One region of the Massilia violaceinigra genome, then DNA from elsewhere that is predicted to be linked to it. Evidence: predicted binding sites of a transcription regulator. Region 1 holds the regulator's gene; each other region holds the start of a gene.
What was found. The regulator sigma-54, encoded in region 1, starts transcription at its own class of promoters, with help from an activator protein. The targets are predictions, from matches to a motif close to TGGCANGNAANCTGCTTT.
Positions count from the first base shown of each region.

Region 2: CR152_RS11150 (pilin) is a predicted target of sigma-54. The motif match lies at 1,844-1,861, and genes of this name have one in related genera.
Region 3: CR152_RS20345 (ANTAR domain-containing response regulator) is a predicted target of sigma-54. The motif match lies at 1,892-1,909, and genes of this name have one in related genera.

Region 1 is NZ_CP024608.1:1,052,343-1,055,618, reverse strand. It holds gene CR152_RS04860 (hypothetical protein) at 1-642, shown strand, start outside; gene CR152_RS04855 (RNA polymerase factor sigma-54) at 665-2,140, opposite strand; gene lptB (LPS export ABC transporter ATP-binding protein) at 2,143-2,898, opposite strand; gene lptA (lipopolysaccharide transport periplasmic protein LptA) at 2,898-3,276, opposite strand, start outside.
Region 2 is NZ_CP024608.1:2,458,775-2,462,050, reverse strand. It holds gene CR152_RS34125 (pilin) at 1-296, opposite strand, end outside; gene CR152_RS11155 (pilin) at 600-1,046, opposite strand; gene CR152_RS11150 (pilin) at 1,363-1,788, opposite strand; partial or broken gene istA (IS21 family transposase) at 2,190-3,276, shown strand, end outside.
Region 3 is NZ_CP024608.1:4,641,419-4,644,694, forward strand. It holds gene CR152_RS20335 (AraC family transcriptional regulator) at 149-1,081, shown strand; gene CR152_RS20340 (SixA phosphatase family protein) at 1,276-1,776, opposite strand; gene CR152_RS20345 (ANTAR domain-containing response regulator) at 1,946-2,593, shown strand; gene CR152_RS20350 (CmpA/NrtA family ABC transporter substrate-binding protein) at 2,628-3,276, shown strand, end outside.

The DNA of each region.
Region 1 (3,276 bases):
AGCGCCCCCGCCAGCTACGACCTCAAGCCGTACAAGCCGCGCGCGGCAGCGGCTGACGAACTCGATCAGCTGCTCGACAAGGCGCAGGCGAATGCGGCGCCGCCGACGGCGGCAGCCAGGCAAGCCTTCGAGACCGAGATCGCGCAAGCGTTCGCCGACAAGCGTGCCTTCGACGCCATGCTCGGCATGTCCGAATTGGCGTTTGTCAGCGGCGAACAGATGAAAATGCCGACCTCGGAGCAGAAGGTGCTGCTCAACGCCGATCCGCAAGTGCGCGCGTTCGCGGCGGCGATACGGCCCAAGGGGAAGGCGGAGATGGAGGCGGCGCTCGCCAAGCTGCAGGAACTGCGCAAGCTCACCACACACAAGCAGCACATGCTGGCGCTGTTTGAAGCAAATTGGCGCGCCAAGCTGGGCGACGTACGCGCCGCGCTACCGCTGTACGCCAGCGTGTTGCGCGCCAATCCGGCGCTGGCCGGGGCCTACAAGGATATGGGTGATGCGCTGTTCCTGAGCTACGACATGGCGCGCGCCTGGCGCAGCTGGGACGCTGGCCGGCGCATGGCGCCGGGGCTGGAACAGTTCAAGGCGGTGAACCAGTACGAGCAGGTGCTGCTGCGCGAGCACCCGGAATTTTTCTAGGCGCCGCGCAGTTCCGGGCAGGCTAGAGACACTTGCGCAGGGCGACCGGCGGAATCTTGAGCGCTTCGCGGTACTTGGCGACCGTGCGGCGCGCGATCACCATGCCCTGCTCGCCCAGCATGTCGGCGATCTTGCTGTCCGACAGAGGACTCTTGGGATCTTCGGCGCTGGTCAGCTGCACGATCAGCGCGCGGATCGCCGTCGATGACGCTTCGCCGCCCGCTTCGGTAGCCACGTGGCTGCCGAAAAAATATTTGAGCTCGAACATGCCGTGCGGCGTCATCATGTACTTTTGCGTGGTCACGCGCGAAATCGTACTCTCGTGCAGGCCGAGCGTGTCGGCGATTTCACGCAGCACCAGCGGGCGCATCGCCACCGCGCCGTGCGAGAAGAAATTGCGCTGGCGTTCGACGATGGCTTCGGCCACCCGCAAGATGGTATCGAAGCGCTGGCGCATGTTCTTGATCAGCCACTTCGCTTCCTGCAGCTGCGCGCCCATCTGCCCTTCGCCCTTGCCCTGCTTGAGCAGCGCGGCGTACATGCTGTTCACGCGCAGGCGCGGCATGACATCGTTATTGAGCATCACCGACCAGCCGTTTTTCGCCTTGCGCACGATCACGTCCGGCACCACGTAGTCCGACACGTCCGACGCGAACTCCGCGCCCGGGTGCGGATTGCACTGGCGGATCACGGTCTGCGCCTCGCGCAAGTCTTCATCGTCGCAGTCGAGCGCCTTTTTCAGCTTGTTGAATTCACGCTGCGCGAACCAGGTCAGGTGGTTTTCGACAATCGTCAGCGCCATGCGGCGCGTCACCAGCGCCACGCCCGGCATACGCCGGATCTGCAGCGCCAGGCATTCGGACGCATTGCGCGCGCCCACGCCAATCGGATCGAAACTTTGCAGCAGCGCCAGCGCGGTGCGCAATTCTTCAATTTCGATCTCCAGCTCGGGCGGCATGCGCTCTTGGATTTCTTCCAGCGATTCGGTCAGGTAGCCGTTGTCGTCGATGGCGTCGACGATCAGTTCGACCAGCGCGCGGTCGCGCGCCTCCAGCACGGTCACGCGCATCTGCTCCATCAGGTGCTCGCGCAAGGTGGTGGCCGAGGCTTCGAGCTGCGGGCGCGAATCCTCGTCGTCGGATGTCTTGGCGCGACCGAGGTCGCCCCATTCGCCATCGTTGTCGCTGCTACTGGCCGGGCTGTCCGCGTCGCCGCCTTCGAAGCCTTCCCCTTCGGCCGGCGCCGGCGCATCCTGCGCTCCCGGCTCGGGCGCCGCTTCGGTCGGTGTCGAGGTGCTGCTGATGGCGCCATCGCCCAGCAGGCGCACCGAATGATCGAGCGGGTCGTCGAGCCGTTCGAGCAGCGGGTTGTCGCTTAACAGCTGCTCCAGTTCCTGATGCAGTTCCAGGGTCGACAACTGCAGCAGCCGGATCGACTGCTGCAGCTGGGGCGTGAGGGCGAGGTGCTGGGAGGTGCGTAGTTGAAGGGACTGTTTCATGCCTACATCCGGAAGTGTTCGCCCAGGTAGACCCGGCGCACGGATTCATCGGCGATGATGTCGTCGGGTCGACCGGAGGCGAGCACCGCACCCTGGTTGATGATGTAGGCGCGGTCGCAAATACCAAGCGTTTCGCGCACGTTATGGTCGGTGATCAAAACCCCGATGCCGCGCTGCTTGAGGAAGCGCACGATGCGCTGGATCTCGATGACGGCAATCGGATCGACCCCGGCGAACGGTTCGTCGAGCAGCACGAAGCGCGGGTTGGTCGCCAGCGCGCGCGCGATCTCGACCCGGCGCCGCTCGCCGCCCGACAGCGACATGGCCTGGTTCTCGCGCAGTTTTTCAATCTGCAGGTCGGCCAGCAGCGTGTCCAGGCGTTCGTTGATCTGGGCCTTGGTCAGCGACTTGCCATCGACCTTTTGCAGTTCCAGCACGGCGCGGATGTTTTCTTCCACCGTCAGCTTGCGGAACACCGACGCTTCCTGCGGCAGGTACGACAGGCCGAGCGCGGCGCGGCGGTGGATCGGCAGGCTCGAAATATCGACCCCGCTGATATCGATCGTACCCGCATCCGACGGCACCAGGCCGACGATCATGTAGAACGAGGTGGTCTTGCCAGCGCCGTTGGGGCCGAGCAGGCCGACCACTTCGCCGCAGTCGACCTGCAGCGACACGTCGCGCACGACCAGGCGCTTGCCATAGCTTTTCTGCAGCCCGCGCACGATCAGCGTGCTGCCGCAATTCTTCGGTTCCATCATTGGGTTCCCGCCGGTGGCGTGGTGGCCGGCGCTGGCGCCGGTGCCGGCGTGGCCGGTGCCGCGCGCGGCTTGCGCGGTGCGATGACCATCGTGCCCTGGCCCTGGCCCGGCTTGTTGGTGCCGCTGGCGTCATTGCGCGCCAGGAAAACTTCCTTGCGGCTGTCGTAGGAAATGAATTCGCTCTCGATTTCGTTGGTTGGCTTCTGGCCTTCCAGCTGGCGGATCTTGGCGTGCGAGAAGAGCTTCATCATGTCGTTGCGTTCATCGTATTCGATGCGCTGGGCCTGGCCTTCGACCCACAAGTCGGGACCACCGTCGCGTTTCTGGCGGAACGTGGCGACCTTGCCGCCGTTGGCGGTCAGGGTCACGAACATA
Region 2 (3,276 bases), 1.4 Mb from region 1:
TCATTGGCCGCCTCGACGCTGAGTGTGCAGTTCGCTGTCTCCGGTGTGCTGAACCGGGTGGCCTGCATGGTTTTGGCGGCATCCATGGTGGGCGTCATGACAATTTCGGCATCGATGCCGATTTTGCCGCCACCCGCTTCAGCGACGGCCGCGCCTACTTTCGCCTTGGCGACATAGTCCTGGTACATCGGCAGGGCGATGGCCGCGAGGATGGCGAGAATGGCGACGACAATCATCAGCTCGATCAGGGTGAAGCCACGTTGCGAACGACAATGGACCCATTTTATTGATTTCATGTTGCTGCTCCAATGAGATGACATGCATTGAGATACGGCGCGGCCGTCGCCATTGCGAACGGAAGCACCAGCAGTGAAACAAGGGATTGCGTTTGAGCGAGAACTTTGCTCAGGGAAAGCGACCGGTCGAAAACAGATCTCGACAGGCGAATCCGTTCGACCTGCGCCAGGCGCAGGCAGTTCAGCTTTAAGAGAGGGACGTTGATGTAGCTTGTGGTGGCGCGCCGAACGAGGAACTTTTATGCGGCGTGCACCAGCACTGCGGGAGGAATTACAACGACTTGCCGGAGCGAGCTGGTCAAGTTACGGAGGGCAAGACGCGCTGGTATGCTTGGGGTCGATGCCGGGGGCGCTGCACGTCCAGGCGCCCGTGCTGGCACGCGACCAGCTGATTTTCTTGCCGGTGACACTAGCGGGGCCACCCTTGATCAGACAGCTTACGCTGGTTGCCCCGGCGACCGCGGCCGTGGTGCTGATGGTGCAGTTAATCGAGTCGGCGTGAAGCTTGGTGGCGAGCATGATGGTTGCGGCATCCAGGTTGGGCGTGTTCACGACTTCGGTATCGATACCGGTGCGGGCTCCCGCTGATTCTTCAATCGCCGCGGACACTTTGGACTTGGCCACGTAATCCTGGTAGAGGGGAATGGCAACTGCTGCCAGCACCCCGATGATGGCAACGACGATCATCAACTCGATCAGCGTAAAACCAGCCTGTCGACGGGCTGCGAAAGGGGAATGGGATGTCATCATGGCACGATTGGTGGCAGGTGAGCAGCGCGGACTATCGGTCAAGGATAGCAGCGTCACTGAATTTTGGGAAGGCGAGACCGGAAGTCTCAAGGTACGACAAAGCTTGCCGCATGTATCTTGAAACGCGGTGGCTCGATGTGATTCTGAAAGAAAGGTGCGACTGAATGCTGCGCTATGAATTCGGGTCACTGCCGGGAATCCGACACGGCACACGAAAGGTCATCGCATATGGTGCCGACTACCGAGATGACTTACAACATGCCCCCGCAGCAAAAACACCGGGGGACATGCCATGCTAATCAGTATTTAAACTGGATTATTTGCATTCTTTTGGAACGTATTTCGGGTCGGCGCTCGAAGTGCAAGCCCAAGCGCCAGTAGCAACACGCGCCCACTTGATGGTTTTGCCCAACACAGCGGAATTGCCGAGCATCGTGCACTCGATGCTACCAGCGCCGGTCACAGCAACGGCTGCGGAGATTGCGGAGCAGCGTTTCGTGACAGCGGCGACGCCGATGTCGGTAGGAGCAGCAACAGCAGTGCCTTCAGCCAGTTTGGTTTCTACTTGGACTTTACCTGGGGTGATTTCAGCCAGCGAAGCAGCGACTTGCGACTTGGCAACATAGTCCTGGTACGCCGGCAGTGCGACAGCAGCCAAGATACCGATAATTGCAACAACAATCATCAGTTCGATCAGGGTAAAACCAGCTTGTGCTTTTTTCATCATTTTCATCGATTTCATTTTTACTATCCTCGTTGGTGTGAATATGGCGGAACTACTGAACCGTAATATAAGTATAGCAAGTGGTATGCCAGCTCACTTTCTCGTCTTTTTGACACAAAACAGCGATATCTGCACTAAATACTGGCTGGTTTCGTTATGATAGTGACAAATTTTGGCCGGTGAAGAGAACATTTTTTGTCAGCTGACATCTTTTGTACGTGAGAAGAAGCAGTTCTTTCATGGCCCACTGGTCAGGCGATCAGAGGTCTGCGGCAGCGGAACAAGGCATTGTGGTGAGCGACAATTATCTTGGCCGGTACACGACAACTATCTTGGCCGGTTTGTCACCTGAAACCGGCCCGGTGCGGAAGCGAGGTTTACAGTTGTTTCGTTCAGCATGTGGCTGAGGGAGATGACGAGTGGCCGGCAAACGCATTGGGGATCACCAAGTGGGAATTTACAAGAAGCACAGGGCCAAACTCGGTCAGGAAGTCGCCGCAGCGAAGACGGCATCAGCGTGCGCTCAGCGCGCCGGCTCGATGCCATCGAAGGACTGCCGTCGCAAAGGCCAGCACGTGTCTGGCGCACCCGCTCCGACCCATTCGAGGCCGTCTGGCAGAGCGACATCGTACCGCTGCTCGAAGCCACGCCGGCGCTGACCGCCACCACGCTGCTGGAAGAAATGCAGCGCCGCTATCCTGGGCAATACGACGTTGCGCTGCTGCGTACCTTGCAGCGCCGGGTACGCACGTGGAGCGCCAGTTACCGCAAGGAGCGCGAGGTGTACTTCGCGCAAGCTCATCCGCCGGGCCGCTTGGGCCTGTCCGATTTTACCCATGCCGCCGTGCTGCAGGTAACGATCGCCGGCGCCATACTGCTGCATTTGCTGTATCAATTCGCTCTGGCGTATTCGGGTTGGCGCTACGTCGAGGTCGTGCTCGGGGGCGAAAGCTTCATGGCCTTGTCGTCCGGCGTACAGAACGCTGCCTGGATGATGGGCGGCGTCCCGGCGGAACACAGGACCGATAGTTTGGCTGCGGCCTTCAACAACAAGTCGGAGCAGGAACTGCTGACCCGTCGCTACGAGGCCCTGTGCAGCCACTACGGCATGCGACCGAGCCGTAACAATCTTGGCGTGAGTCATGAGAACGGTTCGATAGAAGCCCGGCAAGGCACGCTCAAGCGAACGATGGAGCAGGCACTGCTGTTGCGTGGCCACCGCGACTTCGCCGACCTCGATGCCTACCGTGTGTTCGTCGCTGAAGTGTTCGGCCGGCTCAACGCCCGTATCGCGTCCAAGTTCGACGAGGAGCGCGCCTTGCTGATAGCGCTGCCGGCACGGCGCAGCAGCGACTACGAGGAGGTTGACGCCCGTGTCACCAAGTACGGCACGATGACCGTCAGGAAAGTGCTGTACACGGCGCCGTCGCGGCTGGTAGGGCATCGTTTAAAGGTACGGATTTTTAGCGACAAGCTCGAGTGCTGGCTGGGCAATGTCTGCGTGCT
Region 3 (3,276 bases), 3.6 Mb from region 1:
GCCGCTGGCGCGCACCGATTTGCTGCACGGGCATGCGCACTGGCGGCCTCGCAAGAGAATCAGGCACGCCTGCGCGAGGATTTGATCTTGGCGCGCAGGCGTTTTGCGCCTTACACTGGCGGCTGACGAACCCGCCACAGAGGAGCCGATGCCAACGCCGCCGAGCAGACAAGACCGCATGATCGCCTTGCTGGGCAGGCTGGCGCCGTCCGAGGGCTATACTGCGTCCGCGCTCGACGACGTGCGCTTCATGCGCGCGAACCGGGCCGTGGCACGCGTGCCTGTGCTGTACGAGCCATGCATCGTGATCGTCTGCCAGGGCCGCAAGCGGGGGTATCTGGGCGAGCAAAGCTTCATTTACGATGCCCAGCAGTTTCTGGTGCTGTCGGTGCCTTTGCCTTTCGAGAGCGAGACCGACGCCAGCGAAGCCGAGCCGCTGCTGGCGCTCAAGATGCACATCGACCTCGCAGTCGCTGCCGAGCTCGCGCTGGCGCTCGGCCCCGCGCCGTCAGCCCACACCACGCCCGTCAGCATGTGCTCGACGGCGATGGACGAGGCCATGGGTGACGCCGTGCTGCGCCTGCTCGAAGTGCTGTTGTGCCCGGTGGAAGCGCGCGTACTGGGACCGGGCATCCTGCGCGAAATTCTGTATCGGGTCCTGACCGGCGAACAGGGCGGCTCTGTGCGTGCGGCCTTGGCCCAGCACAGCCAGTTCGGCAAGATCGGCAAGGCGCTGCGCCGCATCCATGCGGGTTTCAGCGGCGAGCTGGACGTGCCGATCTTGGCGCATGAGGCAGGCATGAGCGTGGCGGCTTTCCACGCCAACTTCAAGGCGGTGACGCAAACCTCGCCGATCCAGTATCTCAAGAGCACGCGCCTGCACAAGGCAAGGCTGTTGATGGTGCAGGAGGGCATGAGCGCCTCGTCTGCCTCGAACCGGGTCGGCTATGAAAGCAGTTCGCAGTTCAGCCGCGAATTCAAGCGCTTTTTCGGCCGCAGTCCGGTGCAGGAGGCGGCGATGATGAAAACGCTCCTGAGCCAGGCGCCGAGCGAGCCGCCCGGCTACGTGAGCGCGCATTAGCCGGAACGGCTGAAGAAGCTGGCAATCCCGCTCAAGCTCTCAGACTGCTCAAGTACTGGCAAATAAGCGGGTTGGTGGCGCAGGTACCGGTGCAAGGCGCATCCCGCTGGCTGTCGCAGCCAAGCGACGTTGAAAGCGCCAACCGGGACGCGCGGTCATGCTCGTATCCGCTAACGGCAGCGTCGTACAATTCGTCAAGGCGCCACGGTATGCAGCAATACCGTCGTCACGCTGCCATCCTTGTCGACGATGAGCTGATATAGCCGGTCGAATTCATCATCCCCGATGTCGCTACCAGGTTTGCCGCCGAACAAGCGCACCAGTTCGGGCACGGTATTGGAATGGCCCACCACCAAGGCCGTACCGCCCGCCGCCTTGACCTGCGCGACCAGGTTGGCGCTTTGCGCGGGATCGTACACCTGCACCTGTAATCCCAAGTCGGTGGCGAGCGGCTGGGCGGTCTGGCGTGTACGCTGCGCCGTGCTGCTGTACACATGCGCGATGCCGGTCGACTTGAGAATGGCGGCGATATTGCGTGCGCGCGCCTTGCCCTGGGCGGTCAGATCAGGATCTTTCTCGACCGCTGCCTTTTCGCCATGCCGCACCAGATAGATGATGGTTGGGTCGGCTACAGCCAGACCGGGCGCCAGCAAGGCGGAAGCCAGGAACAGGCCGCCAAGAAGGGAAGAGCGCATGCGCATGGTCGGCTTTCAGATATAAAAACAGCAATGTATCCCAGCCTGGCGAGGAAGCGCAACTGTTCCCGCTGCGCCATTCCGTTCGAGCCGCCCTTGGAGCAGCAGATCGTGCTGGCGCATATCTTGCTTGTATTGTAAGGATATGGCCTCACTCTCAACCAATAACATGTCCAAAACCCCCGCGCATCCCCCACGCAAGCTGCGCATTGTCGTCGTCAATACGATCGTTCCGGAAGGCGGCGAGCACGATGCCGCCCTGGCGGTCCAGGTCATGCGCGGTAACGCGCTGCGCATCGGCCTGCTCGAATCGGGCTACGACATCGTCGCTTCGCTACCCGCCGATATCTATTTGCCCGAAAGGATCGCTCAACTTCAACCCGACATGATTATCATCGATGCCGAATCGGACGCCCGCGACGTGCTCGAACACATCGTCATCGCCACCCGCGACGAGCGCCGCCCGATTGTGCTGTTCACCGAGGACGACACCACCAGCAGCATGGACGCGGCGATGGCCGCAGGCGTGTCGGCCTACATCGTGGCGGGCTTGCAGTCCGAGCGCATCAAACCGGTGCTGAACGTGGCGCTGGCGCGCTTTCGCCAGGAGCAGAAGCTGCTTGCCGAGCTGAGCGAGACTCGCCACAAGCTGGCCGAACGCAAGGTGATCGACCGCGCCAAAGGCATCCTGATGACCCATCACCGGCTGACCGAAGACCAGGCGTACCAGAAACTGCGCAGCATGGCGATGAACAAGAATTTGAAGCTGGCGGAGATTGCCCAGCGCATTCTCGATGTCGAGGATCTGCTCGGTTGAGTCGCCGCGTAGCTACAGGAAAGCAAGGAGTTGTATGGCAGAGATAAATGTAAAGCAATTGCGTACGGTCAGGATCGGCTTCATGCCGCTGACCGACTGCGCCTCGCTGGTGATGGCGGCCGAGTGCGGGTTCGACCGCCAATATGGCATCAGGATCGTGCTCAGCCGCGAAACCTCGTGGGCGAACGTGCGCGACAAGCTGGGCTCGGGCGCGCTCGACGCCGCCCATGTGTTGTACGGGCTGATGTACGGGGTGCAGTTGGGCATCGGCTGCCAGCAGCAGGCGATGGCCGTGCTGATGAACCTGAGCCGCAACGGCCAGGCCGTGACGCTGTCGCGCGCGCTGGCGGAGCAGGGCGCCGTGGATGGGCCGAGCCTGGCGCGGCACATGCGGAATGCGCCGCGCGGCTATGCCTTCGCCCACACTTTCCCGACCGGCAATCACGCAATGCTGCTGTATTACTGGCTGGCGGCGCACGGGATCGACCCGCTGCGCCACGCGCGCGCGCTGACGGTGCCGCCGGCCCAGATGGTGGGCAGCCTGCGCGCCGGGATGATCGATGGTTTCTGCGCCGGCGAGCCGTGGGGCCAGCGCGCCATCGACGACGGTGTCGGGGTGACGGCGGTGACCAGCCAGCAGATCTGGCCCGATCATCCGGGCAAGGTGCTGGGAACGACGGCGG